DNA from 3 places in the Pseudomonas sp. RC3H12 genome. Region 1 is predicted to be linked to each of the others. Evidence: riboswitches for the same ligand, from Rfam matches in the RefSeq annotation. Region 1 holds a riboswitch; each other region holds the start of a gene.
The links. A riboswitch is a leader RNA that binds a small molecule or an ion and turns the genes downstream of it on or off. The one in region 1 is predicted to bind cobalamin.
Positions count from the first base shown of each region.

Region 2: it holds a riboswitch for cobalamin, as region 1 does, so the genes downstream of both, KHO27_RS10450 (TonB-dependent receptor plug domain-containing protein) here and KHO27_RS11325 (ABC transporter substrate-binding protein) in region 1, are expected to answer to the same signal.
Region 3: it holds a riboswitch for cobalamin, as region 1 does, so the genes downstream of both, KHO27_RS12405 (TonB-dependent receptor) here and KHO27_RS11325 (ABC transporter substrate-binding protein) in region 1, are expected to answer to the same signal.

Region 1 covers NZ_CP075595.1:2,482,982-2,493,168, reverse strand. The annotation lists gene KHO27_RS11360 (hypothetical protein) at 1-306, opposite strand, end outside; gene KHO27_RS11355 (hypothetical protein) at 363-518, opposite strand; gene KHO27_RS11350 (GFA family protein) at 679-1,050, shown strand; gene KHO27_RS11345 (bleomycin resistance protein) at 1,098-1,532, shown strand; gene KHO27_RS11340 (hypothetical protein) at 1,669-1,989, shown strand; gene KHO27_RS11335 (ABC transporter ATP-binding protein) at 2,101-2,868, opposite strand; gene KHO27_RS11330 (FecCD family ABC transporter permease) at 2,883-3,899, opposite strand; gene KHO27_RS11325 (ABC transporter substrate-binding protein) at 3,896-4,909, opposite strand; cobalamin riboswitch at 5,019-5,216, opposite strand; gene KHO27_RS11320 (acetyltransferase domain-containing protein) at 5,244-6,413, opposite strand; partial or broken gene KHO27_RS11315 (PAAR domain-containing protein) at 6,719-6,972, opposite strand; gene KHO27_RS11310 (DUF6708 domain-containing protein) at 6,988-7,881, opposite strand; gene KHO27_RS11305 (T6SS effector BTH_I2691 family protein) at 7,884-10,187, opposite strand, start outside.
Region 2 covers NZ_CP075595.1:2,289,611-2,299,797, forward strand. The annotation lists gene KHO27_RS10440 (ABC transporter substrate-binding protein) at 1-538, opposite strand, end outside; gene KHO27_RS10445 ((2Fe-2S) ferredoxin domain-containing protein) at 531-1,259, opposite strand; gene KHO27_RS10450 (TonB-dependent receptor plug domain-containing protein) at 1,271-3,226, opposite strand; cobalamin riboswitch at 3,317-3,520, opposite strand; gene KHO27_RS10455 (DUF2946 family protein) at 3,664-4,053, shown strand; gene KHO27_RS10460 (TonB-dependent receptor) at 4,125-6,278, shown strand; gene KHO27_RS10465 (PepSY domain-containing protein) at 6,284-7,738, shown strand; gene ykgO (type B 50S ribosomal protein L36) at 7,789-7,935, opposite strand; gene KHO27_RS10475 (TonB-dependent siderophore receptor) at 8,069-10,159, shown strand.
Region 3 covers NZ_CP075595.1:2,729,907-2,740,093, reverse strand. The annotation lists gene KHO27_RS12410 (GlxA family transcriptional regulator) at 1-712, opposite strand, end outside; gene KHO27_RS12405 (TonB-dependent receptor) at 851-2,968, opposite strand; cobalamin riboswitch at 3,076-3,280, opposite strand; gene KHO27_RS12400 (PaaI family thioesterase) at 3,469-3,966, shown strand; gene KHO27_RS12395 (GNAT family N-acetyltransferase) at 4,032-4,553, shown strand; gene KHO27_RS12390 (glutathione S-transferase N-terminal domain-containing protein) at 4,578-5,273, shown strand; gene KHO27_RS12385 (inorganic phosphate transporter) at 5,313-6,929, opposite strand; gene KHO27_RS12380 (DUF488 domain-containing protein) at 7,058-7,444, shown strand; gene KHO27_RS12375 (GNAT family N-acetyltransferase) at 7,434-7,865, shown strand; gene KHO27_RS12370 (right-handed parallel beta-helix repeat-containing protein) at 7,870-9,300, opposite strand; gene KHO27_RS12365 (polysaccharide lyase) at 9,315-10,187, opposite strand, start outside.

The DNA.
Region 1 (10,187 bases):
GCGGGTGGCCTGGACGATGCTGGCGAATTCGGCGTCGTCGAAGTGCTCCTCGCTGTACAACTTGAACAGGTCCTGGCGCTGATCCTCGACGGTGAGGTGTTTGCGCAGCACCTCCTTGATCTTGTCCTGGGGCACCTGCGCGTGGGTCATGGCCAGCAGCCCGGCCATGCGCTCGATGTTGTGGTCGTAGGCTTCCTGCAAGGGCAGGTTGGCGAGGATCTGTTCCTCGCGGCTGGGCTTCTGGTCGCAGGCGGCGAGGGCGCCGAGCAGGAGCACGGGCAACAGCAGTCGGGTCAGGCGGGACATGGGGCAGCCTTGGGCACGTTAAGGCCTACGAGTTTACTGCAAACCCATGCGCAAATTCAGCGTTGCAACGGATTGCGCAGGCGCACCCAGACAATCGCCGGCAGGGCCATCAGCAGCCATTTCAGGTAGCGGTTCACTTCATAGTGCTCGCAGGCGATGCCGATGCTGGTGCAGACCACCACCACCGCCACGAACTGGATCATTCTTTCCATCGGCAGGTTTCCATCATTGCTGGGGCCGGGAGGGCCGCGGCGCGCACTTTAGCAGTGGCGCAGGCGCGCAGGCCAGGATGCCATACGGCGTAACACTTTTACGGCGCCCCATGCGCAAGAAGTTGGCTATTGTGCGGCAACCTCCACGGAAGGCGACCCGATGACTACCTACAAGGGCGGCTGCCTGTGCGGCCGTATCCGTTTCAGCGCCACGGGCGAGCCGCGGTTTCCGCATACCTGCTCGTGCGGGCAGTGCCAGCGCCACTCCGGCAGCCTTACCCTGTGCTGGGTTGAATTCGACAAGGCGGCGGTCACCTGGACCGGGGAGGGCGGGGCTCCGGCGCTGTACCGTTCCTCCGACGTTTCCAGCCGCGCCTTCTGCGTCACCTGCGGCAGCTCCCTTGGCGCGGTGGATGACGCCCCCACGGTCGCCTTGCTGCTGGGCTGCTTTGATGCCAAAGGCGCCCAGGCCTTGCGGCCCACATCGCATTCGTTTCGTGCTTGCCGGCCACGCTGGTGGAAGTTGGGGTAAGCGTTATCATGTCGTCCGCTTGCCCATACCCCTCAAGGACGACCCGCATGCTACAGCGCAACAGGATGGTGCCCGAACTGATCGTCAGCGACCTCGACAGCAGCCTGGATTTCTGGGTATCGCTGCTGGGCTTCGAGATTGCCTATCAACGCCCGGAGCAGCGTTTCGCCTACCTCGACCTGCACGGCGCGCAGGTGATGCTCGAGCAGCTCGATGCCGATGATCACTGGCTCACCGGGCCGCTGGAAAAGCCCTTCGGGCGGGGAATCAACCTGCAGATCGATGTCGCCGCTGTCGCGCCGCTGCTCGAACGGCTGGAGCGCCATCGCTGGCCGTTGTTCCAGGCGTGCGAGGAGGTCTGGTATCGCGCAGATGCCGTCGAAGTGGGGTTGCGCCAGTTCCTGGTCCAGGACCCGGATGGCTACCTGTTGAGGCTGGCACAGAAACTGGGTGAGCGCCCGATTGCGTTATCCGCGCGGTAGCCCTTGCACCGGCCCCTGCAGCCGGCGTCTGACAGGCCATCCCAACCGACACCCGCCATGCTCAACACCGTGTTCATTTCCCTTCCCGCCGTATTCGCCTACCGTCTCCTTCCACCCCATCACAAGGAGATCACGCATGCCCGAGCTTGCGTTGTACAAGGTGAAACTGCTGGACGAATTCGAGGCTCGCGAGGACGACTGGAGCTTCGGCCACTTCGAGCGCCGGCTGACCCAGGTCAAGCCCGCCGCCAACTATCAGGACGCCAAGGGCATCATCAAGGCCGCCCATCTGGCGAACAACTGGCCGAATACGGTGAAGCGCTACCTGCTGAGCAACTACCGGGCCCACGGTAATGTCAGCTGCGAGCTGACCGAAACCTTCATGCAGGTACTGGCCAGCCTGACGCCGCAGGAGTTGCAGGTGTGGAAGCTGCCGCAGATAAACCAACCGGCCTGATCGCCGCCAAGTCGACTCCCACGGGATGGCGCATTGCTTCAGGCTGGCGCGGTCGGTGTGGGAGCCGGCTTGCCGGCGATGCGCCGCGTGAGCGGCGCTTTCCATGCCGACTCAGGCACGAAACCGCAACACCCGCGCCCCATCATACGGATCGACCAGGTAGTGCCCCCGCACCCCAAACGTCCCCAACAACCGCTCCGGCGTCAACACCGCCTCTGGCTTGCCTAGCGCAACCAACCGCCCTTGATCGAGCACGGCCAGCCGATCGCAAGTCAATGCCTGGTTGAGATCATGCAGCGCCACCAGCGTCGTCACCGGTAGCGCCTGCACCTGGCGCAGCAAGCCGAGCTGGAGCTGGATATCGAGATGGTTGGTCGGCTCGTCCAGCAACAGCACCTGCGGCCGTTGCGCCAGGGCCCGGGCGATGTGCACGCGCTGGCGTTCGCCGCCAGACAGTTCGCCCCATAGCCGTCGGCGCAGGTGGCTGGCGTCGGCGTCGGCCAGCGCCTGTTCGACGATGGAGCGGTCATCGTTGCCGAACGGTGCCAGGGCCGAGAGCCAGGGCGTGCGGCCCAGGGCGACGGCGTCGTACACGCTGATGGCGTCCAGGGTGTCGGCCTGTTGCTCGACCAGGGCCAGGCGTTGGGCGATATGCCGGCGCGGCATGCGCTCCAGCGCTTCGCCGAGCAGGCGCACGTTGCCACTGCTGGGCGTGCGCAGGCCGGCGAGCAGCTTGAGCAGGGTGGACTTGCCCGAGCCGTTTGGGCCGACCACGCCGAGGGTTTCGCCGGGCATCACGCTCAGGTCGACCCCCTGCAACACGTCGCGTCCGCCCAGGCGCAAGCCGAGCCCTTGGCAGGTGAGCGGCGCGTCGGCGATGGTGGTCATCACGCTCATGGGCGCCCCCGGCGGCTGATCAGGATCAGCGCGAACACCGGTGCGCCGATCAAGGCCGTGACCACGCCCACCGGGATCACCTGGCCGGTGATCAGGGTGCGCGAGAGGATGTCGGCGATGATCAGGAACAGCGCACCGCCCAGGGCGCTGGCCGGCAGCAGGCGGCTATGTCCGGGGCCGAGCAGCAGGCGCAGGGCGTGGGGGATGACCAGGCCGACGAAGCCGATGGCGCCGACGATGGACACCATCACTGCGGTGACCAGCGCCGCGCAACTGATCAGCAGCAGCTGTGTACGGCGCACCGGTACGCCCAGCGAGGCCGCCGAGTCGGCGCCGAAGGTAAAGGCGTCCAGTGCCCGGCGCTGCCACAGGCATATCGCGATGCCGAACAGGGCGACCGGCACCGCCAGCCACACCGACGGCCAGCGCACGCCGCTGAGGTTGCCCAACAGCCAGAACAGGATGCCGCGGGCCTGCTCGGCGGTGGCCGACTTGGTGATGAGGAAGGCGGTGAGGGCGTTGAACAACTGCGAGCCGGCGATGCCGGCGAGGATCACCTGGGCGTTGTCATGGCGGCTGCCACTGGCGCGCGACAGCAGCAGCACCAGGGCGAACGCCGCCAGCGCGCCGATGAAGGCGCCGGCCGACAGCGACAGCACCGCCCCGCCCAGGCCGAACAACCCCACCGCCACTGCACCGGTCGAGGCACCGGCCGACAGGCCCAGCAGGTACGGTTCGGCCAGCGGGTTGCGCAGCAGCGCCTGGAGGATCACCCCGCAGGTCGCCAGCCCCGCGCCACAAGCGGCGGCGACCAGGGTGCGCGGCAGGCGGTAGTTCCAGACAATGCCGGCGTCGATCGGGTCGACGGAATGGCCGGCCTGCCACAGCTGGTTGGCCAGCACCTGCCAGATCGCCTCGGCGCCGACTCGGGTCTCGCCGATGGCAATCCCGGCAAGCATGGCCAGGCACAGGGCGAGCAAGGCAAAGAGGCTGATGGGCAGCAGGCGGCTCATGGCTGGGGTGCTTTACCGCTGGCGAAGGCGCTGGACAGCACGTCCAGGCCGCGGAACAGGCGTATGCCGGCCTGCATGGCGTCGGCATCGAGGACGATGATGCGGCCGTGCTTGACCGCGTCCATATTGCGCGTGACCGGGTCGCTGCGCAGGAAGTCGAGTTTTTTCTGGTAGTCGTCGGCCGGGTAGCGGCGGCGGTCCATGCGCGCGACGATCAGCCAGGTGGGGTTGGCTTTGACCAGGGTCTCCCAGCCCACGGTAGGCCATTCTTCGCTGGACTCGACCACGTTGCGCACGCCGAGGGTCTGTAGCATGTAGTCGGCCACGCCCTGGCGGCCGGCGACATAGGGGTCGGTCTTGAGGTCGGCGCTGGAGAACCAGAACAGCGCGCTGGTGTGCGCCAGGTCCTGGCCGGCCAGGCGCTTCCTGGCCTGTTCCAGCTGGCCCTGGAGCTCGGCATTCAGGCGCGCGCCACGCTCCTGCACGTCGAAGATCTCGGCCAGCTGGCTGACGCTCTTGTAGATGCTCTGCACCTTGAACGGCTGCAGGCGGGTGCCGTCGGCGCCCACCAGGTTGTCCTTGCCCTCGCAGTCCGAGGGCAGCAGGTAGGTGGGGATGCCCAGCTCCTGGAACTGCTCGCGGGTGCCTACCGCGCCCTGGGCGCCGATCATCCACTCGAACTGCGCCGTCACCAGTTGCGGACGCTTGCCGACCACCACCTCGAAGCTCGGTTCGTTGTCGGCCAGACGCGGGACCTTGTCGTTCTGCGTCTTGAATTCCGGCAGCACGTTGTTGAACCACAGCGAGGTGCCCGCCAGCCGCTCACCGAGGCCCAGGGCATAGAGCAGCTCGGTACCGGCCTGGCCGACGGTCACCGCCCGTTGCGGGGCCTGGGTGAAGGTCTGCGGCATGCCGCAGTTGTCGACGGTCAGCGGGTACTGGGTGGCGCTGGCGTGGGCCAGGCCCGACAGGGACAGGCCGGCGAGGAGGGCGACGAGGCGGTGCGGCATGGTGGGGCGATCTCCTGGGTGGTGCACGGAATGGCCCACGGACAGGCATCGCCCGACAGCCTGCGCAAGCACGCGGCCAGGGCGGATGACCATCCCGGACACCCCGCCGGTTGGTGAATGCGTGCCGGCAGGTCTCCTGACTGGTGCGTCCAGGCCGGCGCCAGCCTTCCCGGGTCGGCAGACCCAGTGGCATCGATGGCGCAGGCTCGGCACCTACAGTTGCGGGGGCAGTTCCCTTTGGATCGCCAGTGGCGAGCCCGGGATTCCCTTTTGATTCCGTGTGGAAACCGGCGGGCGGCATGGTAGACCATCGGGCTGTCGGGTGAAAACGCTTTTACAGGTACTTGAGCCAGGCGATATCGCGCCGGCGCGCTTTCAGCCCGGCGAACCAGCGCACCGGCAGGTACAGGGCAAGCGGCAGCAGCACGGCGGTCAGCCATACCGCCCCGATGCCATCGAAACCGAAATAGCGGCCCTGGTTCAGGCCGAACAGCGCCACGCAGGCCACGTACAGCAGCTTGAGCGCATACAGGTGCAGCAGGTAGAAGAACATCGGCGCTGCGCCAAACACCGCAAGCGGGCCGATCCAGCGGGCGTCGCCGGCACGCTCGAAGCCGCGCAGCAGGAGCAGGCCGACGCCGAGGGTCAGGGCCAGGAACAGCAGCGACGGTGGGTATTTGGTGATATTGAAGAAACTCATCAGCGTCTGCCCGACGCTGGCGTAGAGGCTCCAGGGGGCTTCGCCGTAGCCATTGAGCAGGCGCAGCGCGCCGAACCCCAGCAGCAGGCCCGCGCCGACCCATAGCAGACGCTGCTGGCGCTTGCCGGCGTCGCTGCCCCGGGCAAACCACGGCCCGAGGCCATAACCCAGGGCGATCACGCCGATCCACGGCAACAGCGGGTAGGACGTGCGCAAGCGCAGATGTTCGCCCACCTCCAGCCAACTGCGCTCATGCAGGATCGCCCATGGCACATGCAGCGCCGATTCCGGCCCGAAATGCAGGCCATCGAGCAGGTTGTGACCGGCGACGATCAGCGCGCCGAGGGCGAGTAGCGCCGGACGCGGCAGCCACACCAGCAGCGACAGGGCGAGCATGCTCAGGCCGATGGCCCAGATCACCTGCAGGTAGATCACGCTCGGAGGCAACTGGAAGGTCCAGGCGAAGTTGACCAGGGTGAATTCCAGCACAACCAGGAACAGACCGCGTTTGAACAGGAACACCGAGACATCGCCACGGCCCTGGTGCTTTTCGCCATACAACCAGGCAGATAGCCCGGTAAGCAGCACGAACACCGGCGCGCACAGGTGCGCCAGGGTACGGCTGGCGAACAGGCTGGGTTCGGTGGCGTCGATCGCATCGATGGTCATCGGGTCGCTGACCTGGCGATGCAGGAAGAAGGTTTCGCGCACGTGGTCCAGCAGCATGAACAGGATCACCAGGCCGCGCAGGGCGTCGATGCTTTGCAGGCGTTGGGTGGGGAGGGCGGTTGGGAAACTGGTCATCGAGGAGGGGTCGCAGGTTGGAAGGGTATTCGAATGAAACGTTATCTTATTTCATTTTGATGGGGCCTGGGTACTGAAATGCGCTGGAGTAGCCAGCGTCATCGCAAGTAATGCGTCGTTCTGGACGACACAGCGCGGCGACTTAGGAACTCCAACCTGTCTCAGGCAGACGTTGCAGGATCTGGCTTCTCTTTTGGCAATCGCGACTTGCTCCAACCCATAATTGAAGTCGTCCTCGTTGCGGCGCGGCAGCCCGGTGACACTGACTGTGAACCGGGCAGCTTCGAAGCGACACCGTGTCGGCCTTATGCAATCAGCCAAGCGGGGTCACATTCGATCAGGGCGCGCCTTGGCTGCTCTTGTCGCCTTGGCGCGCTACGGGGCTACCTTGGATTAACGTATGCGCGTCACCGGTCTCGATGACCGCACTGCAACTGAGCTCATCCCCTATGCGTGCGATTGCACGACCATTCACTGTGGCACTGTCCGCGCCGCTGATGACGGTGCCTTCCCCGTGGAGAGGGCAAAGATGGCGATGGTCGGCTCGGGCGGTGACCAACGAGTCAGTTGACCCTCATTTGCGCCTCTTCTTACTTGGCTGGACAGGGGCTTGCTCGAAGGCCTCCGGCGGAGGAGGTGCAGCACGGACGTTGAACAGGTGGCAGACGATGTACCAACAGACGGCGAGAGTGAAGTTGTAAGGAAACAGCATTGCCCAAAACGGTAACTGCCAATTTTTTTTGCCCTGCATTTCCCCAGGCTCGCCGGTTCGCCAAGGGGCGTAGTGGCGCCAGGCTTCTGCCGGGGTCAGGCAGATGGCATGAAGCGGCCGGTGCCACCAGTTGGGTTCGCCGGGCGGAGGGAGTTTGGCCGGGCCGTGGTTCATGAAGTGGCGAAGGTATTCCCAGACTTCGGCGACGTGTTTGATGTCGGATTCAGTGGGTTCGTTACTGTCGACCCATAAGCAATCTTTTTGATGCAGGCTGCCATCCTCTCTAGGTGGGGCGAAGGCAAGTGCATAACTGGTACTAAAGGATGAGCCTCCAAATTCGGTACGTTTGAATACACCCCCATGGGTCTTGTTCCAGTCAAAAATGATAAGTTTTTTACCGCGCTGGTATAGGATTTTTTTGGTTGAGCGGCTGAAGTGGAAGTTTGAAAGTTTTTTTATGAAATAGATTCTATAGGCGAGAAAAGGTGTGAATATGAAGGGTGTAATTATGTATTGAGCCATTGAGTGCGTGCTTGCTAGTAATATGTCTCTGTATTCGGGATTTGCAATTCTTGGGTAAAAATAAATGGCTAGTAGTAGTGTCATGGCGGTGTATAGTTTCCCCGTGAATACAGAGTCGGACACCCACGGATTTCGCAGGGTTAATGTATTTGTGGATAAATTTTCTAGCTGTCCAGTAATTGCTGGCTTGTGTCCGGAGTTTGAGCTGTTATTGAATATCCATATAACTGCCATGATTAGCGCTCGAGACGAAAAGTTGAGTTAACCTCATTTCCTTCATTCAAGCCTTGATTGGAGCTATAGGCTAAATGCAGTAAGGCATGATTTTGGTTATTTATCGTGTTCTTGAAATTCAGAATTAAGCCGGCGCCTATAACGTAGCAAATAGCAGCAAGTGGGAAGACGACCATTTCTCCGTCTTCACGAAGGCTGCTCAAGCTAGCTGACCATTCGCTTGTGCCTAAGATGAAACCCGGTAGGAATACTGTGAATTCCACGGTGGGTTGTGTGGTGGTGACTTCGTTGTGGGTGATGGTGGTCCAGTTTGCTGGCGCCCAGTAATTATTTTTATGCCAGCCGCTGTCGACTCCGGTTATACCAAAGGATTGCGCTTCTTCTGCGGATATTAACCTTGGTCTGTAATGCTCATCGTGCCAGGCTTTAAGTTCGTCTTGCAGAGAGGGAAATTTGGGAAGTTTTTTTTCATGATCCAGAACGATTTCGGGATGCACCTCTCCATCGTTTTTACGATTGCCGAATATGCTCCTTGCTGCCCACAGTTCGATAGGGGTATGGAGATGTTCATACGATTTGGCGTGAAGGTATAAGCCTCCAGCGATGATCACTGCTCCCAGGAGTACAAGCGCTGCCGCGCCCCACCCGGCAAAGGGTACAACTGATGTAACTCCTGCAACCGCGAGTCCGCCTTCCAATACTAAAACGGAGCCTGCCGCGACAGCGCTTCCGCCATAAAGTGTCAAGGCAGATGCTTCAGGGTTACCATGTAGTTTCTGTCTGTCGGATTTTTCAACGTCTGAAGCGAGTCCTAGAAAAATTGCAGGGTAACCGGATAGTCGTGCAAACAAATTGCTCCCCAAAAACTTGATCACGCCGTTACCAAACGCTATCCCCGGCGCCGTCGAACTCAATCTCAGCATCACGGCTTGCTGCGTTGCCCGTACGCTAACCAATGTCGCCGCCGCCGCACCGATCACCCCGAAAATCGATGCCGCAAACCCCAAGGTGTATTCCGGCGCATTGCTTTTCTGCAGGCTGTTGTAAGCCGTCTTCAGCGAGATCACGTTGAACCACAGCATCCCGGCGTTCAAACCACCGCCCCCGCCTGAGGTAAGCAACCCGAGCAAGCTGGGTTTAACCCGCGCAGTAGTGGTCAACTCAACCGCCACCGTCCGATTGCCCGAAATACGCAGCTGCTTCATTTCCTCAACCTGCGCCATGCCGCTCTTCAAATACCGCTCCACCTCCTGGCTGAACGGGTTTTCCCGGATGGCCTGGTCGGTGATCTGGTAACGCGCCGCCAACAGCCCCAGCGCTTTCTCGGCATTGGCCTCACGCGCCGCCAGCAGTACTTGCTGACGCAGGGTATGGCTGGCGTCCCAGCGGGTCTGGCCACGCAGGCGTTTGAGCACCACGGCGTTGACGGACTGGGCCGTGAGGTCGGTGATGTCGGCAATGGCCGGAAAACGCCCGGCCAGCCCTTCGATGACATTGTCGCCGCCACCCAGCACACTGCCGGTCGCATCGGCTTTGTCCTTGAAGGGGTTGAACGGCGCCAGGGCGGTGTAGAGCGGGCTGTCGTGCTGGTCCAGCCACTGTTCCAGGCGTTTGAAGCGCCGGTCTCGGTCTTCGGTACCGGGTGTCGGCTGGCCCATCGGGTAAATCAGCAGGGCCAGGGAGATTTCCAGGCCACGGGCCGAGATGCGTTCGTCGCGGTCATAGCACGCCAGTGCGGCGGCGAGGCTGTAGGGGTCATCGATATGCGCAGCTTCGGCCGTGGCCAGCCACGCGTCGTGATCATGACTGGCTTGCAGGGCAAGGTTGCGCAGGCCTGCAATGCGCTGCTCCAGCTCATCACGTTCGGCGAGGAACTGCAGGTATTTGTCGGTATCGATGCGCAGCGCCAAACGCGCACCGTTCGGGGAATAGTCCTCGTGAGTGAGCGCCCGATAACGTGCCTCGGCCGGGGGGAGAGGGCGTCCGGTGCGGGTGGACTGCAGTCTTGTTTCGACCACTTCGGTAGCGGGCATATCCGCCGGGTACATCGTCTCCAGTGTTTTGTTCAGCAACAGGGCGACCAGGTTGCGATGGTGAAAATCGCGGCTCTGCTGGCTGAGCCGTTCGGCATCGAGCTGGTAGCACGCCGGTACGCCTGCCTGCTCGGAGCCTTGCGCGGGCTTGGTGTGTTCGAGCTGCTCGGCGGGCATCAGGTCGTGCAGTTGGTGCTGGTAGGCCGAGACCGACAGGCTCAGGTCCAGGGCCATGCCTTCAGCATCAGCCAGCGCCACCACCACCGGTATTTT
Region 2 (10,187 bases), 190 kb from region 1:
GTGCGATCGCCCTGGCCTGCGCCAGGTCGGTCTCCATCGCGTCGATCAATGCCTGCGCCCTCGCCTGTCTGCCCAACAGCTCGCCAAGCACAGTCAGGTCACGCCGGACATGGCCGTAGTAGTCCAGCGAGTGGCCGTGACAGGCCGACTCGAGCAGGTAGGTGGCAATCCCGTTGCCGGCCAATCTGCTGCGCGAGGTGATCCCATCGCCAAAGGCCGTGGCGAATCCGCCGACCACCAGATCCGGCCTTTGCGCGTACAACACTTCGCTGGCCGGATACTCCCGGGCGATCACCGGCACACCCTGGTAGCGGCCCTGCTTGTAGGCGGCGCCGTTGTCGTCCAGGTAGGCCACCCCGACCATCGACGGCCCCGCGCCGAGGGCGAGCAGCAGGTCGGCCGCGTGCTGGTTGAGGGCGACGATACGCGCAGGCGCCGCAGCGGGCCGTTGCCAGTCCTGCCCGCAGTTGCGATAGCTGTCGGCCAGGGCCGGTGTGCCACAGCACAAGGCCAGCGACAGCAGCCAGGCTTTACGCATCGCACGCCCCTCCCTTGATCAACAGTCCTTCGGCGATCCTTGCGCCCTCTAGATGCGTTTCCACCAATTCCTCCACCTCCCGATCATCACGTACCCGATACCAGCAGCCGTCCGGATGCACCGTCAACACTGGCCCCAGGTTGCAGGGAAACTGGCAACCGGTGCGGGTCAGCAGCACGCCGCCCGGAGTCTCGATCAGGGCACGCTCCAGCAGCAGCCGGCGCAGGCGTTTCCATAGCGGCAAGGCGCCGCGCCGCACGCAGCGGGGGCCGGTGCAGAGGAACACCTGGCGGGCATGCTCGGGCACCCGTGACCAGTCCGGGTCGCTGGCCACCGCGTTGACCTGGTCGCACGCCAGGTGGCGGACAGGTTCGCCGATGCTGGCACAGGCCACTCGCGCATCCAGGCCGCGCCGCCCCAGGGCCTGGGCCGTGACCCAGACGCCGGCCCGACCTTGCGCCACGCGCCCCAGCTCATCGCGCAGCCAGTCCAGGTAGGCGCTGTCCGAGGTGGGCTCCAGGTCCACCACCAGCAGGCGTTCCACGCCCTGGTCGAGGGCCTCGCGGATCACCGCCCAGAGCCCGTCGAACCCCTCCAGGGTGTCGACGATATCCCGGCCCGCCTCGTGGCCACGCAGGTCACGGATCTCGGCGCCAAAAGCTTCCGCCGCCGAGCCGCCACCCAGGCCGGGGCCGACGAACAACACGCGCTGGTAGTCCATGCTCACGCCCCTCAGAAGGTGTAGGTGTAGCGCAGTTCGCTGGTGAACGGCCGCCCGAGATTGTCAACGTTACTCGCCCGACTGGTGACATAGTCGCGGTCGAACAGGTTCTCCACCAGCAGGCTCAGCCGGTGCTGGCGGGCGCCGTCCAGGTAGCGATAAGCATCGGCGTCGACCACCGAGTAATGGCCGTAGTCGACGCCTTTGGAGCTGACCACGTCGCGGATATAGCGAATGGCGCCCCCGGCCCCCCACCTGCGATCCGCCGATTCGTAACCGAGCCGCGAACGGGCGAAGAAACTCGGCACGTCGTTGATCGTTGCCCCGGTGCGCGACTCGGTGAGGTTGCGGGTCATGTCGGCCTGCAGGCTCCATTGATCGTCAAGCTGGATACGCGCATCGGCCTCGAAGCCACGCATCTGTACCTGCCCCTGGCCGTTGACCCACTGGCTGCCGTCCAGGGTGATCAAGTCGGTGATCTTGCGGCGGAACACGGTGACGCTGGCGCTGAATTCACGTTCCAGCAGCAGGCCGTGGTAATCCAGGCCAAGCTCGGCATTGCGGCTCTTCTCGGGCTTGAGGTCACGGTTGCCGACCTCGTCGCCAGGCTCGTTGACGAACAACTGCTCGGCATTGGGCAGCTTGTAGGCGCTGCCATACTGGCCGCGCAGTTGCCAGTTGTCGTTCAGGTCGTACAGCGAGGTGAGCATGCCGACGGTGGCGCTGTCGCCGCCGCTCATGGCCTCGTGGCGCAGGCCGAGGCTAGGGTGCCAGTTGGGCAAGGCCTCGATCCTGGGCCGCAGTTGGGCGTACAACGCATTGGCCTGGGCCTTGTCGTCGTCGATCACCAGCACGTCGTCCTGGCCCTTGAACCACTGGTTGTCGGAACCGAACACCAGCACGTGGCCGCCGTCGAGTTCGGCCTTGCCCTCGGCCTGCACGCCCCAATCGGTGAAGCCCCAGTAGTCGTTGTGGTTGACCACGTCGCGGGAGCCGTCGGCGCGGTTGTTGATGCGGGTGTAGCGGGTGTCCCAGTCATTGACGTGGCCCTTGACGAAGTAGCTCAGGCGCTCGCTGATGCGCTGTTCGAAGGTAGCCGTGGCGATCTGCTGCACGCGGTCATTGGTGGTCTTGTAATTGTTCACCGGTCGGGCGAAATCGAGGTTGGCGTCGGTGTACTGGTAGAACAGCTCCAGCCGCGCATCGTCACCGAAGGCCTGGATCGCCTTGCCGCCGAAGGTGGTCACCTCGTAGCCGCGCTTCTTGTCGCTGACGTTGCCGCTGTAGTCGCGGTTGCGAAACGGCTGGTAACCGTCGGAGACGTTGTGACTGACATAGGCCAGCAGGCCCAGGTCGCCGAAGCCATTGCTGAAGATCCGCTCGACGCGGGCGTCCTTGCTGCTGCCGGCGAAGCTGTCCAGGCCCAGGTTGACCTCACCTGAAGCCTGACGGCGTTGCGGGCTGCGGGTGACGATGTTGATCACTCCCGCCACGGCCTGGGTGCCGAACAACAGGCTCTGGCCGCCCTTGAGCACCTCGATGCGCTCCACCGCGTTGGCCGGCAGGGTGTCCAGGTACAGGCCGCCGTACAGGCGGTTGTTCAGGCGTACACCGTCGAGCAGGATCAGGGTGTCGTCATTGCGCCCGCCGAGCAGCGAGTAGGTGCCGTAGTCGAACGGGCCGTTCTTCGGCGCGACGTAGAAGCCGGGGATGAACATCTGCATCACCCGGGTGATGTCGGCGCCGGGGCCGGCGCGCTCGATCTGCTCGCGGCTGACGATCTCGACCTTGCTGCCGTACTGGGCCATGGCGGCGACCGTGGTCGACTCCACCGACGGCGCGGCGACGATCTGCTGGTCGAGGATCAGGGGGGTGTTTTCGGCCAGTGCCAGGGGGCTGGCCAGGCAGCCCAGGAACAAAGTCCGGGCCTTGGGGAAACGACGTCGGGAGTGAATCACAGCAATCATGCTCTTCTCGAAAGTGACTTTCGCAGAAGCACGCAGGAGCACGGATCGCGCACACGCCAATACCGGCCCATGCCCGCCCACCGCAGGAGTTTGCCTACAACATTCCAGGCCGGTCTCCGGGCTCGCAAGACAAGATGTCTTCACCTTCCCATGACGCGCGGGCCACAGTGGTCTGTCGAAGGCATCACTTGCATACCGTTGCGGGGGCAGCACCGGACTGGCGCGAAGCGCGTACCGGTTTCCCGTTTCACCCCATGCGCGGCGGCATGGGACACCTGAAATCGGTCGGCATCTGAACACCTTGGGGCAAGGGGCGTCAAGCAAAGGCCGGTGAATCGTTTCGCGTGTTTTTTATCTGCCAATCACTCTAGGCAGATGTGTCAAAAGTTGTAGAATCCGCACGCCCAATCTATTCCCATTCCCTTCGAGCTTTGCCGATGAAGCTGGCCCGCCACACACGATCGCAAGTCGCCTGGGTGCTGTATTTCAGCATCCTGTTCGGCTCGTTGCTGTGCGCCATGGGCCATGGACAGATGGCAGGCTTGCGCCTGGCCGGCCTGGATGACGCCGCCTGGTGCGCGGCCGACAGCAGCGGCGTGTTCAAGGGCGACCAGGACATCACCGACCCGGTGCTGCCTGCCGGCGGCGACTGCGTGATCGCCAGCCTGTTCAGCGCCATCCTGCTGGCGGTGTTCTTCGGCTTGCTGGCCCTGCTCGCCGGGGAGTCGAGCAAACCCTTACCCAGACAACCCGCGCCACGGCTGCCCAAGCAGCGCTGGCCACTGGTCAACCCCCGCGCCTCCCCCGCTTCGCTTCTCGCGTTCTGACATCGCCACGCCCTCGAACTGCCTGATCGGCAGCGGGCGTGCGCTCACCGATTTCAGCCAGGAAGCCTTGCATGTTCCGCATGACCACTCTGGCGCTGCTCGTTGGCAGCGCAACCTGCGCCTGGGCGCAGGACGACACCCTCACCCTGCCCGCCAGCAACGTCACGGCCACGGCCGACCAAGCCAAGGAGGCGACCAGCCTCGACCTCGACCGGCCCATCGAAAGCGGCTCACGCCTGAACCTCAGCGCCCGCGAGAACCCCGCCTCGGTCAGCGTCGCCGACCGCAAGACCATGCAGCGCATCGGCGCGCGCAACTTCCAGGACGCCGCCAATGCGCTGCCCGGAGTCAACGCCTCGGCACCGCCCGGCTGGGGCGGCTACGTGTCGTATCGCGGCTTCAACGGCGCCCAGGTCAGCCAGCTGTTCAACGGCATCAACCTGCAGTACGGCGCCGCCGGGCGCCCGGTCGGGGCATGGATCTACGACCGTGTCGAACTGCTCGGCGGGCCGTCGTCGTTCCTCAACGGCAGCGGCGCCGTGGGCGGCAGCCTGAACATGATCACCAAACTGGCCAACCGCGACGAGGACACCTTCGAGGGCCGCGTCAGCTACGGGCGCTACGACACGATGGAAACCTCGGTCGGCTTCAACAAGGCGCTCAACAGCGGTGACGGCCCACGCCACTACGCGCGGCTCGACTACAGCCGCACCAGCACCAATGGCTATATCGACCGCCAGGAGAACGGGGCAGGCAACCTGGCCTTCTCGCTGCTCAGCGACATCAACGACCAGCTGTCGCACACCCTGGCCATCGAGTACCTCGAAGAGAAGGAAGACAGCCCCTACTGGGGCGCGCCGGTGCTGCAACCGGCCAGCGGCACCCTGCACATCGACAAGCATCACCGTTTCGACAACTACAACGTCGAGGACGGCCGCTACGAGCAGCGCACCCGCTGGCTGCGCTCGATCACCGACTACCGCATCGACGACAGCAACCAGTTGCGCAACACCTTCTACCACTACAACGGCCAGCGCGATTACCGCAACCTCGAGGTGTACCGCTACAACCCCGGCAACACCGCCATCGCCCGCTCCGGCGGCTACCGCCAGCGCCACGACCAGGAGGTCAACGGTAACCGCGTCGAGCTGACCCACCAGGGCCAGCTGTTCGGCCTGGCCAGCGACTGGGCGTTCGGTATGGACTACAACCGCAACCAGCAGACCGCCTACCCGTTGTCCAAGGGCGCGTTCGACAGCATCGATCCCAACGGTTTCCAGCCCGACCACTTCCTCGACATCCCTGGCATGGACGCTCCACGCGCCAAGGGGCGCAGCACCACCACCGACACCACTGCGGGCTTCGTCGAAAACCGTACCCGCCTGACCAACCAGCTGTCGCTGGTCACCGCGCTGCGCTACGACCATATCGACTTCGACGTGGTCGACCACGTGACCCGGGCCAAGCTGAATCGGCGCTGGGATGCCTTCACCGGGCGCCTGGGGCTGGTCTATGACCTGACCTCCAATGTCAGCCTTTACACCCAGTACAGCACCTCGGCCGAGCCGCCAGGGGGCTCGCTTACCGGCGCCTCGCTCAGCCAGGTCGGCGACTTCGACCTGAGCACCGGCAGGCAGGTGGAAGTGGGCAGCAAGTTCGACTTCCTCGACGGGCGCGGCTCGGCCACCGCGGCGGCCTACCGCATCGTGCGCAAGAACATCTCGGTGCCCTCCTCGACCGTGCCCAACACCACCGAGCAGGCCGGCCAGCAAACCTCCACCGGCATCGAGTTGGCGGCGTCGTTCAAGGTCACGCCCAAACTGCTGGCGGCGGGCAACTTCAGCTGGGTCAACGCCGAATACGACGAGTTCAACGAGACCATCGGCGGCGTGGTGTACTCGCGCAAGGGCAAGAACCCGGTGAACATCCCCGACCGGGTGGCCAACCTCTGGCTGACCTACGACCTGGCGCCGGGCTGGCAGGTCGGCGCCGACGCCCGCTACGTCTCGGCGGTCTACGCCAACACCGCCAACACCCAGTGGGTGCCTTCGTACACCGTCTACGGACTGTCGATGACCCACGACCTGGACCAGCACGTGCAACTCAGCGCCCGCCTGCGCAACCTCACCGACGAGGTCTACGCCCGCTTCATCCACCAGACCAACACCCAGTACTACCTGGGTGAGCCGCGCAGCTTGGAAGTCGCTGTGCAGTGGCGCTACTGATGGGCCTGAAACGCCAGCTGTACCTGTGGCATCGCTGGCTGGGCATCGTCGCGTGCCTGTTCATGGCGCTGTGGTTCGTCTCCGGAGTGGTCATGCTGTATGTCGGCTACCCCAAGCTGACCACGGCCGAGCGCCTGGCCCACCTGCCGGCCTTGCCGGCGGGATGCTGCGCCGAGTTGCCGGCGCAATGGGCTGAGCAGCCGTTGAAGGCGTTGCGCCTGACCAGCCTGGGCGGGCAACCGTACTATTTGCTGGAGCTGGCGGACGGTCGCCGCGTCACCCTCGATGCAGCCAACGGCGAGCCCCTGGCCAACGCCGACGCGGCCTGGGCCCTGGCCAATGCCCGGCAGTACGCCGGCAGCGCGGCATTGGCTTACCAGGGCACGCTGGACGAGGACATGTGGACCCACTCCCGGGCCCTGGACAGCGATCGCCCCTTGCACCGGGTGCAAGTGGACGATGCGGCCGGCACCTGGCTGTACCTGTCCGGACGCACCGGCGAGGTGGTGCGCGATGCGAGCGGCCGCGAGCGCGCCTGGAATTGGGTCGGTGCCTGGTTGCACTGGCTCTATCCGTTGCGTGGCGGCCTGGGCTTCGACAATGGCTGGCGCACCCTGGTGATCGGCCTTTCACTGCTCGGCACGCTGATGGCGCTCATGGGCATCGCGGTGGGCATCCTGCGCCTGCGGCTGCGCAAACGCTACCGCAGCGGATCATGCAGCCCCTACCCCGGCGGCTGGTTGCGCTGGCACCACATCGGCGGGCTGCTGTTCGGTGGGGTGCTGGTGCTGTGGGTGTTCAGCGGGTTGATGTCGATGCGCCCCTGGGGCGTGACCGACAGCCGCTCGCAGATCGCCTTGCAACAAGCGCCGCTGCGTGCCACCGACCTGCAACTGCCGATTGCCACGGCACTGGCCCGCTTGCGCGACGAAACCGGGTTCGCCGCAGTGGAGTTGCAATGGCAACGCCTGGCCGACGTCACCTATGCAGTGGCCCGCAGCGCCGACGGCGACAGCCGCATCCTTGAAGCACACGCCCCGCCGGCGCGTACCTTCAGCCGGGAAAGGCTGCGGGCGGCCGCGCAAGCGATGGCTCCCGGGGTGACGGTGGCGGATGACTGGCAGAGCGCCTACGACTTCCACTACTTCGCCCGCGAGCCACAGAGCATGTACGGCTCCCAGGCGCGTCCACTGCCCGTGCTGCGCCTGCGCTTCGCCGACGCGGCGGACACCTGGGCCTACCTGGACCCTGCCAGCGGCACGCTGGTGGCCAGCCACGACCGGGCGCAACGTGCTGGGCGCTGGTTGTTCAACCTATTGCACAGCTGGGATTGGCAACCGCTGCTGGCGCGGCCGCTGTTGCGCGAAGGGTTGATCATCGGCCTGAGTAGCGGCGGCCTGGTGATAGCCCTCAGTGGTGTGGTACTGGCCTGGCGACGCCTGCGCAGGACGCTTCGGTAGCGTCATTGGGGCTGCTGAGCAGCCCCTTTCGCCTGACTGCCATTGACCGGTTACCCGCGCTTTTTCTTTACCCCGCCCTGCCTGGCCTTGAACCGCGGATTGGACTTGCAGATCACATAGATCCGACCACGGCGCTTGACCACCTGGCAGTCACGATGACGGCGCTTGGCCTGCTTGAGTGAGGACAGTACTTGCATGAGAACCTCCGGATACGTAATAACATAACATTAACGCAAATCATTCTCATCGCGCAACCGCCCTGTCACACCTTCTTCTAGCGATGACTGGAACTATAATGTAATGTTATTACATATTTAACGGAGATCCCCCTTGAACCCTCGCGCTCCCCTTCTGGCCGGCCTGACCCTGGGCCTGTTCGGTCAACCGCTCGCTGCGGCCCAACCCCTGGTGCTGGACGAAACCTCGATCACCGACGCCTACCTCGAAGAACGCGCCGATGGCCCGGTCCAGGGTTATCGGGCCACCCGCTCGGCCACCGCCACGCGCACCGACACCGATATCCGCGACACCCCGCAGAGCATCGAAGTGGTGCCGGCCCAGGTACTCAAGGACCTCAACACCACCCGCATCGACCGCGCCCTGGACTTTGCCGGCGGCGTGTCGCGGCAGAACAACTTCGGTGGCCTGACCTTTCTCAACTACAGCGTGCGCGGCTTCACCACAGGGGAGCTGTACAAGAACGGCTTCGCCGTCAACCGCGGCAGCTACAGCGCGCCCGACACCTCCGGCATCGAGCGCATCGAGGTGCTCAAGGGCCCGGCCGCGAGCCTCTATGGCCGTGGCGACCCCGGCGGGCTGGTCAACATCGTCAGCAAGCGGCCCCAGGCCGAGACGTTCAGCACCGTGAACCTGAGCGCCGGCAGCTGGGACCGTTACCGCGGCACGCTGGACGCCAACGCGCCGCTGGACAGCCAAGGCAACCTGCTGGGCCGGGTCAACCTGGCGGTGGAGGACAACGGCAGCTTCCGCGATCACGTCAACAGCGAGCGACGGATCGTCAGCCCGTCGCTGAGCTGGCAACTGTCGCCCGACACCCGCCTGCTGCTGGACACCGAGTTTTCCCGCACCGAATCAGTGTTCGACCGCGGCATCCCGGCGGTCAATGGCCAGGTGGGCTCGGTGCAGCGCTCGGCGTTCATGGGCGAGCCCAACGACGGCAAGATCCGCAACGACAACCAGACCGTCGACCTGGCCCTGGAGCACTTCCTCGACGACAACTGGAAACTGCGCCTGGCCAACCACTACACCCAGGGCACACTGAAGGGCAACAGCTCCGAGCCCCAGGCCCTGGTCGGCAACACGCTCACGCGCTTCTACCGCGAGCGCGACTTCGAGTGGAACGACACCATCACCCAAGCCGAGCTGCACGGCCAGTTCGAGCTGCTCGGCTGGCAGCACCAGAGCCTGATCGGCCTGGAGTACGAGAACTACCGCAACAGCCAGAAGTACCCGCAGAGCGCGACCCTGGCCAGCTACGGCCTGGACATCCGCAACCCGGTGTACGGCAAGCCCAAGCCGGCCCTCACCCGCGCCAATGACTTCTTCGAACGCACCGAAAGCCATGCCCTCAACCTGCAGGACCAGATCGCCTTCAGCGAGCGCCTGCGCGGGCTGGTCGGGGTACGCCTGGAGCGCATCGAGCAGACCTCGCAGAACCGCAGCAGCGGTATCAGCAACAGCCAGGCCAAGGATGTCGCCACGCCCCGCGTCGGTCTGCTGTACCAGCTGACGCCGCAGGTCGGCGTGTTTGCCAACGCATCGACGTCGTTCAAGCCCAACACCATCGGCACCCAAGGGCAGGTGTACAAGCCCGAGAAAGGCCTCGGCTACGAGACCGGCCTGAAGCTCGACCTGTTCGACAGCCGCCTGGGCGCCACGGTGGCGCTGTTCCATATCGACAAGGAGAACGTCATCACCACCGATGCCCTGGGCGAGAGCATCGCGGCCGGCAAGGCGCGCAGCCAGGGCCTGGACCTGCAGTTCAGCGGCCAGCTCAGCGAGGCGGTGCGGGTGATCGGCGCCTATGCCTACATCGATGCCGAGGTCACCAAGGGCGATGCCAGCCTGCCCAAGGGCAGCGACCTGCTGGGCATTGCCCGTAACAGCGGCAGCGTGATGGGCGTGTATGAGTTCCAGAATGGCGCCCTGCGCGGTTCGGACCTGGGCGCGGCGTTCAACTATGTTGGCGAGCGCTCCGGTCAGGCCGGCAGCGCCTTCACCCTGCCCTCGTACAGCACGGTCGACCTGCTGGCGCACTACAAGGCCAGCGAGCAGGTCACTGTGGGTCTGAACCTCAACAACCTGTTCGATCGCAAGTACTACGAGCGCTCGTACAACAGTTCATGGGTGCTGCCGGGCGAGCCGCGCAATGTCAGTGTCAGCCTGACGCTCAGCCTCTGAGGCCGGCGCAGTGGCTCGTGATGCCCCA
Region 3 (10,187 bases), 250 kb from region 1:
CCTCGAAGGCGTCGCTGTCCTCGCCCTGGGCCTTGAGCAGTTCGCTGAACTGCGCCTGGCCGCCGGGGCGCTTGAGGAACACCACCAATTCGCGGGCCACCTGCATGGCCACCTCGCGGCCGCAGTCGGCCTCGACCAGGGCCAGCGCCAGGTCGATGCCGGCGCTGACGCCGGCCGAAGTCCACACCTGATCCTGCTGCACGAAGATCGATTCGGCATCCACCTCGATGGCCGGGAAGCGTCGGTGCAGGGCATCGCACATCGCCCAGTGGGTGGCGGCCCGGCGGCCATCAAGCAGGCCAGCGGCGGCCAGCAGAAAGGTACCGCTGCATACCGAAGCGGTACGTCGGGCGCGTTGGGCGGCCTGGGCCAGCCAGGCGACCAGCTCGGCGTGATCGGGGAGGGTGCGGACGATCTCCGGGGCGCCGGGCACGACCAGCGTGTCGAAGGGCTCGTGCAGCCAGGGCGCCAGTGGCTCGGTGGCGACGGCCAGGCCCTCGGCGGTGGCCACCAGGCCCCCTTCGAGGCTGGCAGTGACCACCCGGTAGCCGGGCAGGCCGCGCGCGGCGCGGGCCTTGGTCGCGGCCCAGAACACCGTCTGCGCGCCGCTGAGGTCGAGCAGGCCCATCTGCGGGTAGGCGAGGAACAGCAAGGTGCGCGGCTGGTCAAGCGCGTGCACGGGCGCTGCGGGAATTTGCGGGATGTCGGTCATGGCGCGCTGCTTGTGGACGGGGCGTAGGCCCTAGTCGAGCAGGTGGCGCGATGATGTTCAAGCACGACGCGATGGCCGTCAGACCTGGGCTCTTGTGGGAGCGGGCCAAGCCCGCTCCCACGCTGTTACCTGGCCGACCTAGAAGCTGTAGTCCACCGTGGCGAAATACGAGCGCGGTGCGCCCAGCAGCCACTGTTCGCCGCTGTAGCTCGACTGGGCGTACTCGCGATCGAACAGGTTGTTCACCTGCAGGCCCAGGCGCACGTCGGGTAGCACCTGCCAGCCGATGTTGGCATCGACCACGGTGTAGCCCGGCACGCGTTGGTCATTGGCGGCGCTGGTATAGCGGGCGTCTACGTAGCGCAGGCCAATACCGGTGTCGACGCTTTGCCCGAAGCCTTTGCTCAGCCACAGGTTGGCGGTTCGACGTGGGACGTCCTGAGGGTGGTTGCCAGACCGGTCGTAGGAAACGCCTCGGCTGAGCTGAGTGAAGTCATCGTACTTGGCGCGCACCAAGGCTGCGTTGCCCGACAGTTGCCATTGATTGCCCAGTGCCAGCTCCAGGCTTGCCTCCAGGCCATCGGAGGTCTGTTGGCCTGCCTGCTGGCTGCGCTTGGAGACCACGTCGTACACCGGCAGCTTCTTCTTGACGATGTGGTAGGCCGCCAACGTCCATTCGCCGCGTCCGTCCCAGAACCGTTGCTTGAGGCCGAATTCGGTCTGCTTGGCTTCGGTCAGTTCAAGGCGTTGCTCCGGGCGCAGGGTCAGCAGGTCACCGACACCATCCTCGCTGGTGGAGTACTGGCCGTACACCGACAGATCGTCAGTCAGCGCGTACACCAGGCCGGCGCGCCAGTTGCCGCCACGCAGGCTCTGGTCTTCGCGAGTGTCCTTCACCAGGTCGTTGCGGTCGATGTGGTTCTGGTCGCGGCGTATGCCGGTGACCAGCGACAGGCGCTCGGTCAGTTGCGTGCGGTTTTCGGCGAACAGCGAGAAGGTGCTGGTTTTCGACAGCGTCTGCGGGCGCGTCGGATCGGCACTGTGGAACCCGCCGGGCGCCGGCCGCCAAGGGTCGAGCGGGTCGGTGTAGCCATCCTCATAGGGTGAGTTGCTGTCGATGTTGAAGCGGATCTTGTTGTACTCGGCGCCCACCACGGTCTTGCTGGCCAGGCCGAACAGCGAGTGATCGAAGGTGAAGCTCTGGCGGTCGCCGATCTGCTCCTGGTTGTGCTTGATCTCCAGGAAACTGCGGCGCTGGATCACACCGGCATCCCAGGCGTATTCCTCGGCATTGCGCCAGTGGCGACGGCTTTTGATGTAGTACAGCTGGTTGCTGGCGCTGATGCTGTCGCTGATGTTCCAGTCGCTGGTCAGCCGTGTCCACTCATCGTGGTAGCGCTGCTGGTCATTGCTGACGTTGTAGTTCTTGTTGCGCACGCTGCTGCGCAGATGGCCGTCGATCAGCGGCGTGCCGTAGTAGTTGGCAGGTTGTGCGTCGCCGCGTTCGTGGGACAAGGTGAAGCTCAGGTCGTCACTGGCATCGAAGCGCAGTGCGCCGGAAAACGCCAGGCTGCGCGAATCGGTGCGGTCGACCCAGCCGTTGCCTGCCTGCTGGTTCAGGGTGGCGCGGTAGCTCAGGCGCTCGCTCAGACTGCCGCCGCTGTCCAGGCCCAGTTGCTGGCGGTCCCAGGAGCCGTAGCCCAGGCGCAGGTGGTTGCGGATATCACCGCTGAAGGGCTTTTTCGGGATCACGTTGACCACAGCCCCCGTAGCGCCCTCGCCATACAGCACCGAGGCAGGCCCACGGATCACATCGATACGCTCGACCATCCAGGGATCGACCGGGTAGGTGAGGGTGCCGGCGCCGGCGTACAGGCGCGCCCCGTCGAACAGGGTCATCACCGAACTCTGGCCCGTGAAACCGCGCGCCGACAAGCCGGTGCCGCCATCGCCAGGGGTACCGATGAAGGTGATGCCCGGCGAGCGGGTCACGGCATCCTGCACCGTGGTGTTGTTGCGCTGCTGGATTTGCGCGGCGGTGATGCTGCTGGTGCTCGCCGGGGTTTCCAGGGCACTGAGGTTCAGGCGTGAACCGGCTTGGGTGGGGGTGGCCAGGTCGACGGTCTGCGGGTCGCGGCTGTCGGTGATCGCCGTGGAGGGCAGGGTGAGCGCAGGGCTGGGCTGCTCGTCGGCCAGCGCCGGCAGGGACACGGCCAGGCAGGCCGCCAGGGTGTGAAGCTTGTTGATACGGGACATGTCGTTCCACTGCTGCAGGAAAGAATGGATCCCGGTGGAAAACACGCAACGGCGAAGCGCGCGCAGGCGCGCACGCGAATACCGGCCTGCGCCCGCCCACCGCGGGTTGCCAAGTGAAGCCTCAGGCCGGTCTCCGGGCTTGCGAGGGTCGTGAAGCCTTCACCTTCCCATGCGTGTGCACAGTGGTCTGTCGAAGGGTTCGCTCGCTTACCGTTGCGGGGGCAGCGCCGGACTTGTCGTGGTATCGACTCACCGGCTTCCCGTTTCACCTTGCGCGCGGCGGCGCAGGGCACCTGAAACTGGCGCGCATCTGACCACCGAACGGGCAGGGAGTCAATCGTCTGGATGGGTGGGCTGAATCTTGCTGAATCGCGGTTCAGAGCGGTTGCCGTCAGGCAGGTATTGTCTGCGGCCAGGCCTCGTGCATTGGCGCAGGCCGCGCAGGGCGCTACCATCGGCAGCCAGCCTCCTTATCCAACACCAACAAGCCAAGGACGCGTATGACCGAGCACGCCCTGTCCCTGCAACAACTCGCCGCCCCCGAAGGCATCTGCTACGGCTGCGGCTGTTCCCACCCCAGCGGCCTGCATGTGCAGAGCCACTGGGACGCCGACGGCATCCACCTGTCGTGCCGGCATACCCCCGACCCGACTTTCACCGGCTGGCCCGGCCTGGTCTACGGTGGCCTGCTGGCCATGCTGGTCGACTGCCACTCCAACTGGACCGCCATGGCCTGTCACTACCGTGCCGAAGGCCGCGAACCTGGCACCTTGCCACGTATCGACTGCGTCACCGGCCAGCTTGGCCTGACCTACCTCAAGCCCACGCCCATGGGCGTCGAACTGCTGCTCAAGGCTCGGGTCGAGGGCGAGCTGGGGCGCAAGACCCGGGTGATCTGCGAGGTCTGGGCCGGGGATGTACTGACTGTCACCGCCGATTCGGTATTTGTGCGGGTCGACACCGAGAAGCTCAAGCGCCAGGCCCATGGCGACGCCTGAACTTGCACCGATGGGGTGGGGCTGGCATTGTCGAACGTGACCCGGCTGCCCGACAGGATGTTGCCATGCCCTACCAGATTCGCCCGGCCCGTGACGAAGACTGCGTGGCCCTGAGCCTTGTCGGCCAGGCGACCTTCGCCCTGGCCAGCCCGCCCGATAGCGCGGTCAGCGCCCAGCAACACTACATCGCCCACCATCTCCAGCCCGAACATTTCCAGGCGCACCTGGAGCACCCGCACAAGCGGTTGCTGGTGGTCGAACGGGATGGCCAGGTGCTGGGCTACAGCATGCTCGACCTGGCGCCCGGCAAGCTGGGCATTGCCGAAGCCGATCAACTGGCGGAAATCTCCCGCTGCTATGTACTACCCTGCGCCCATGGCACCGGCGCCGCGCAATTGTTGCTCGCCACCACCCTGGCCCAGGTCGATGGCCAGGCGCGCCTGACAGTTAATGAGCTGAACGCTCGGGCGATCGGTTTCTATCAGCGCAACGGCTTTCGCAAGGTGGGCGAGGCGATCTTCCCTTGCGGCGACGAGCGGCACCGCGACTGGGTGATGGTCAGGATGGCCGAAGATCATCTAGATTGAAGGCTCCCAACGCGAAGGCACCCCATGACCGAACTTTCCGCATTCCCCATCACCGGCAAATGGCCGGCGCGACACCCCGAGCGTCTGCAACTGTACTCGCTGGCCACGCCCAACGGGGTCAAGGTCTCGATCATGCTCGAGGAAATCGGCCTGCCCTACGAGGTGCACAAGGTCAGCTTCGAAACCGAGGATCAGTTGAGCCCCGCGTTCATCTCCCTGAGCGCCAACAACAAGATCCCGGCGATCCTCGATCCCAATGGGCCGGGGGGCCAGCCGTTGCCCTTGTTCGAGTCGGGGGCGATCCTGCAGTACCTGGCCGAGAAGAGCGGCCAGTTGCTGAGCCAGGACCCGGCCCAGCGCTACCAGACCCTGCAGTGGCTGATGTTCCAGATGGGCGGCATCGGGCCGATGTTCGGCCAGGTGGGGTTCTTCCATTTCTTCGCGGGCAAGGAGTATGAGGACAAACGTCCCCGTGACCGCTACGTCAATGAGTCCAAGCGCCTGCTGGCGGTGCTCGACCGCCACCTGCAAGGGCGGGAGTGGATGGTCGATGCATACAGCATCGCCGATATCGCCATCTTCCCCTGGGTGCGTAACCTGGTGGAGCGCTACAACGCGCGGGAGCTGGTGGAATTCGACACGTTCAAGGAAGTGCAGCGGGTGCTGGCGCGGTTCCTCGAGCGCCCGGCCGTGCAGCGAGGCCTGAAGATTCCGGCATGACCTCGTCGGGGGCTGCGCGGCAGCCCCCGTCGCACATCCTCAGAGGATCTGGTTCAGCAACCAGTACAAGCACCCCGCCAGCACCATTGCCGCCGGCAATGTCAGCACCCAGGCCATCAGCAGGTTGACCAGCGTCTTGCGTTGAATCCCCGAGCCATTGGCCACCATGGTCCCGGCCACCCCCGAACTCAGCACATGGGTGGTCGATACCGGCAGGCCGAACATATCCGCCGCACCGATGGTGCACATCGCCACCACCTCGGCCGAAGCGCCCTGGGCATAGCTCAGGTGGGTCTTGCCGATCTTCTCGCCCACCGTCACCACGATGCGCCGCCAGCCGACCATGGTGCCCAGGCCCAGGGCGATGGCCACCGCCACCTTGACCCACAGCGGGATATAGCGGGTGGCGTCGTCCAGTTGGCGCTTGAACAACTGCACATGGCGGGCGGTATCGGCGTCGTAGCGGGCCAGCTGGTGCTTGTCGATCTGGCGGATGGCTTCGCTGGCCAGGTACATGTCGTTGCGCACGTTGGCCATGGCCTCGGCCGGCACGCGCTTGAGCGAGCCATAGCCCTTGACCTCCTCGCCGATCATGCCAGTCAGCGCGGCCAGCGCCGGCAGCAGCTCGGGGCTGGCCGCAGGGGTGGCGACGAACGCGGTCAGCACCTGGCGCGGATCGGCCGGGGCGGGCGCGGGGGCGGCCCGTACCAGCGCCTGGCGGGTGACCTCGGCGACGGCCGAGAACTGCAGGGCCTGCTCGTTGGGCATGGTCTTGTTCAGGGCATAGGCCATTGGCAGGGTGCCGACCAGGATCAGCATGATCAGGCCCATGCCTTTCTGCCCGTCGTTGGAGCCGTGGGCGAACGACACGCCGGTACAGGTGAGGATCAGCACGCCGCGGATCCACCAGGGCGGCGGCGTCTGGCTTTCTGGTGCCTGGTACAGCTCGCGGCGCTTGACCAGCGCACGCAGGGCGAGCAGCAACAAGGCGGCGCAGGCGAAGCCGATCAAGGGCGAGAAAAGCAGGGCGTAGCCAACCTTGCTGGCCTGGGCCCAGTCAACGCCGCTGGTGCCATCGCGCCCGTGCATCAGCGCGTTGGCCACCCCCACGCCGATGATCGAGCCGATCAGGGTATGCGAGGACGAGGCCGGCAGCCCCAGCCACCAGGTGCCGAGGTTCCAGATGATCGCCGCCAGCAGCAGGGCGAAGACCATGGCGAAACCGGCCGACGAGCCGACCTGCAGGATCAGCTCCACCGGCAGCAGGGCTATGATGCCGAAGGCCACCGCGCCGCTGGACAGCAGCACCCCGAGGAAATTGCACAACCCAGACCACACCACCGCAACCGGTGCCGGCAGCGAATGGGTGTAGATCACCGTGGCCACGGCGTTGGCGGTGTCGTGGAAGCCATTGACGAACTCGAAGCCCAGGGCGATCAGCAGGGCCAGGCCCAGCAACAGGAAAGGGGTGACGGTGGTGACGACGGTGCCGCTGGCGCTGACGTCCTGCTTGAGGCTCCAGAAGGTGTAGGCCAGGCCCGCCAGCAGCAGGCCGAAGAACAAGGTGAGGGTGGCGCGTCCGGGTTTGTGGGCAAGGGGTGGGCCTGGGGTGCGCAGGCTCAGGTCGGGCTGGCTGGCCAGTGACGGGGTTGCCATGAGGGCTCCGGTTGGCGTCGGGCGGTGGTGCCGAAGGTATACAGCATAGAAACAATTCGTTACCGGGCCGTGACCTCGATCAATGAAGGCCCTAGGCTGGTAGGGGAACGATGTCGCAGGAGTACCTGATGATTCGCTGCAAACGCGTCTACGAGAGCGTCGAGGTGCAGGATGGCCAGCGCGTGCTGGTCGATCGCCTGTGGCCCCGCAATAAGCGCAAGGAAGACCTGCATGGGCAGTGGTTGCGCGAAGTCGCGCCCTCCGATGCACTGCGCAAGGCATTTCACGCCGGTGAATTGGACTTTGCAGCCTTTGTCCAGCGCTATCAGCAGGAACTGGCCGCCCACCCCGAGCACTGGTATCCGTTGCTGGACCTGGCCGATAAAGGCGATTTGACCTTGCTCTACGCTGGCAAGGATACCGAGCACAACAATGCCCAGGTCCTGGCCCGGTGGCTGGAGGATGAGCTGGAGCGCCGTGGCCCGGCCAGTTCACCGGTGTGCTATGCCCCTTGAACTGATCCCCGCCAACGATGACTACCTGACGTTTGCCCGCGACCTTACCCGCCGCGCCATGCTGCCGTATTACCGCGAGTTCGACCTGCTGTGGATCGAGGAAGCCTTCGACGAGGCCTGGGGCTGGCGCGAGCAGTGGCTGGTGGTCGAGGACGAACAGGTGCTTGGGTTCTGCAGCCTCAGCCAGGATCGCCAGGCGTTGTTCATTCGCGAGTTGCACCTGTTGCCCGAGTATCGTGGCCGTGGCGTGGGCAGCTGGGTGCTGGAGGAATTGGCCACCTGGGCGGCGCAACGCCGGCTGCCATGGCTGCGGCTGATGGTGTTCGGCAGCAACCCGGCGCGGCGCCTGTACCAGCGCCGGGGCTTCGTTGAAGTGGGCATGGACGAGTGTTTCGTGCGGATGCAGCGCCCGGTCGCCTGAGCTACTACTGACGCAGCCGCACCATCCGCCCCTGGACCAGCGTCGCCTCCAGCACTTGTCCCTGCAGCGCCAGCAGGTCACCGGCCAGCAGGTTCTGCAGCAGCGCCTTGCCGTCGAAGGTATTGTTCCCCAACTCGACCTCCCGCAGTCCCTCGACCCGCACCACCGCCTTGCCCACCTGTCCCAGGCGATTGCCACTGAGCAGCAGCGGGCCCGGCAGGGGCGTGGCATTGCGCAGGCTGACGGCGTACTCCGGGGTATTGCCGATGCGATTGCCGACCAGGGCCAGGGCCGCCACCTCGCTGGCGTCCAGCGCGCTGCCCTGGCTGCTGGCCAGCAGGTTGTCGTCGATCAGCAGCGGCGCCTCGGGCGTGGGCGCCAGGTTGCGCAGCTGGATGCCGTTGCCCCGGCTGTCGCCGATACGGTTGCCCGCCAGCCACACGGCGCCGCGCTGGTCGCTGATCTCGATGGCGGCCTTGGCGGCGCCGAGGATCAGGTTGCCCTCGACCAGCGCCCGGGTCTGGCCGCGCAGGCGCACGCCGCTGTTGTTGTCGATGCCCCGCACCTGGTTGTCATGCAGGTGCAGCTGGCTGTCGCGGGCGTCAATGGCGTATTGCTGCGAGCCTGCGAAGCGGCTGCCGGTGATGGTTGCCTGGCTGTGTTGCAGCTCCACCGCGCTGGACAATTCGCTGAACTGACTGTTTTCGACCAGCAGCGTGGCGGGGCGCGTATCGGCGGGTTGCTGGGTACTCAGCGCGGTGCTCAGGCCCCGGGACAGGTTGGCGTTGTAGCCCAGGCGCCGGAGCGTCGAGCCGATCACCTGGGTGTGGCTGCCGGCCCAGGCCACCACGAAGGGGCGCCAGGCGCGATCGGTGTTGCCCGGTTTGTCGCCGGCCACGCTCTCCAGTGTCGAACGCTCCAGCCCCAACCAGCCCTGGTTGATCAGCGCGGTGCCGGAAAAACTGTACAGGTAGAGATGGGCGCCCTCGAGCAGCAGCCCGGCATCGGCGCCGATCATCAACGGGTAGCTGAGCAGGTAGCCATCCTTGTAGGGCCTGAGCACCCGCGGATCGCGCAGCGCGTCATGCAGTTGCGCCAGGGTGATGCTGCCACCGCGCAGCACCACGGCCTGCGGGTGGTGCGCCTGGTAGCCGGCGATGGCGCGGAACAGGCCATTGTTGACGAACGGCTCGAACGGCCAGCTGCCGGCCTGGGACGAGAACATCGGTTGCAGGCTCACGCTGGCGCGGCCTGCGGGAGGCGCTCGACGGGCCTGTTCGAAGCTTACGGCCTGGCGGACCTGGCGACGCAGCTGGTCCAGCTGTTGCTGGTGCTGCGCCTGGGGCAGGGTGTCCATTACCGGCGCGGCCTGGGCGGTCGTCGTCAGTAGCAGGGCGGCCAGGCAGGTGAGGGAAAAGCGGCTGAACGGTGCCATGGAAGCGTCCTTGATCAAGGCAGGGTGGGATAGGCCGGCTTGAGCAGGCCACCGATCTGGCTGTAGTTGTCCACCTCGCCGTCCTCGCTGTCGTACAGCTGGCGGGCGAGGGTGTGCCCGGGCCGGCGGGCGAGGAACGGGATCAGCCAGGCCAGCTTGTACGGCGCGACTTCGGCCTGGCGCTGCCCCTTGAGCTCGGGCAGGGTGTCCGGGGCGAGCACGCTGCGGGCGGCGAAACTGGCCAGTTGGTCGAGGGTGCGCTGGTCGTCGTCGCTCCAGGCCAGGCCATTGGCGCGCGCCGATTCGCTCAGCAGCACCAGCGGCACCAGGGCGTACTGGCTGTAGTTGGCAGCCAGCCTGCTGCGCGCCACCTCCAGCGGCAGGTAGGCCTGGTCGCCGCTGCGCACGGCCTGGGCCAGGCCCCGGCGCAGGTTGCCGTCGGCCCAGCGGATGAAGTCGTCGCGGCCCACCAGCATGCCGGCGGCGGCCACCGCCCAGGCGGCCCAGTAGTCGTGGTTGTTGAAGTACACGGTGGTGGACTGGCGGCGCGGGTCGTATTCGCGGATCACCTGTTCGCCAAGCTGGCTGAACCAACGGTGTTGCACGGGGCTGAGGCGGACCTTGCCGTCGGCGGCCGCCTGGGTCAGCAGCACCGCGCCGGCCATGGCCGCCAGCGCCCACTTGCGCGCCGCCATGCCGGTGTTGCTGGCATCCGGATCGAGCAGGGCACCGGCTTGCGCCCAATGCTCCAGCCACTGCTCCTGGCAGGCCAGGGCCATGTTGGCCTCCTGGGGCTTCTTCGCCTTCTGGAAGCGCTTGCCGGCCTGGATCACGCCTGCGATGAACTGTTTGACCTGCCGGGCAATGCGCTCGCTGTCGGCGTCGGG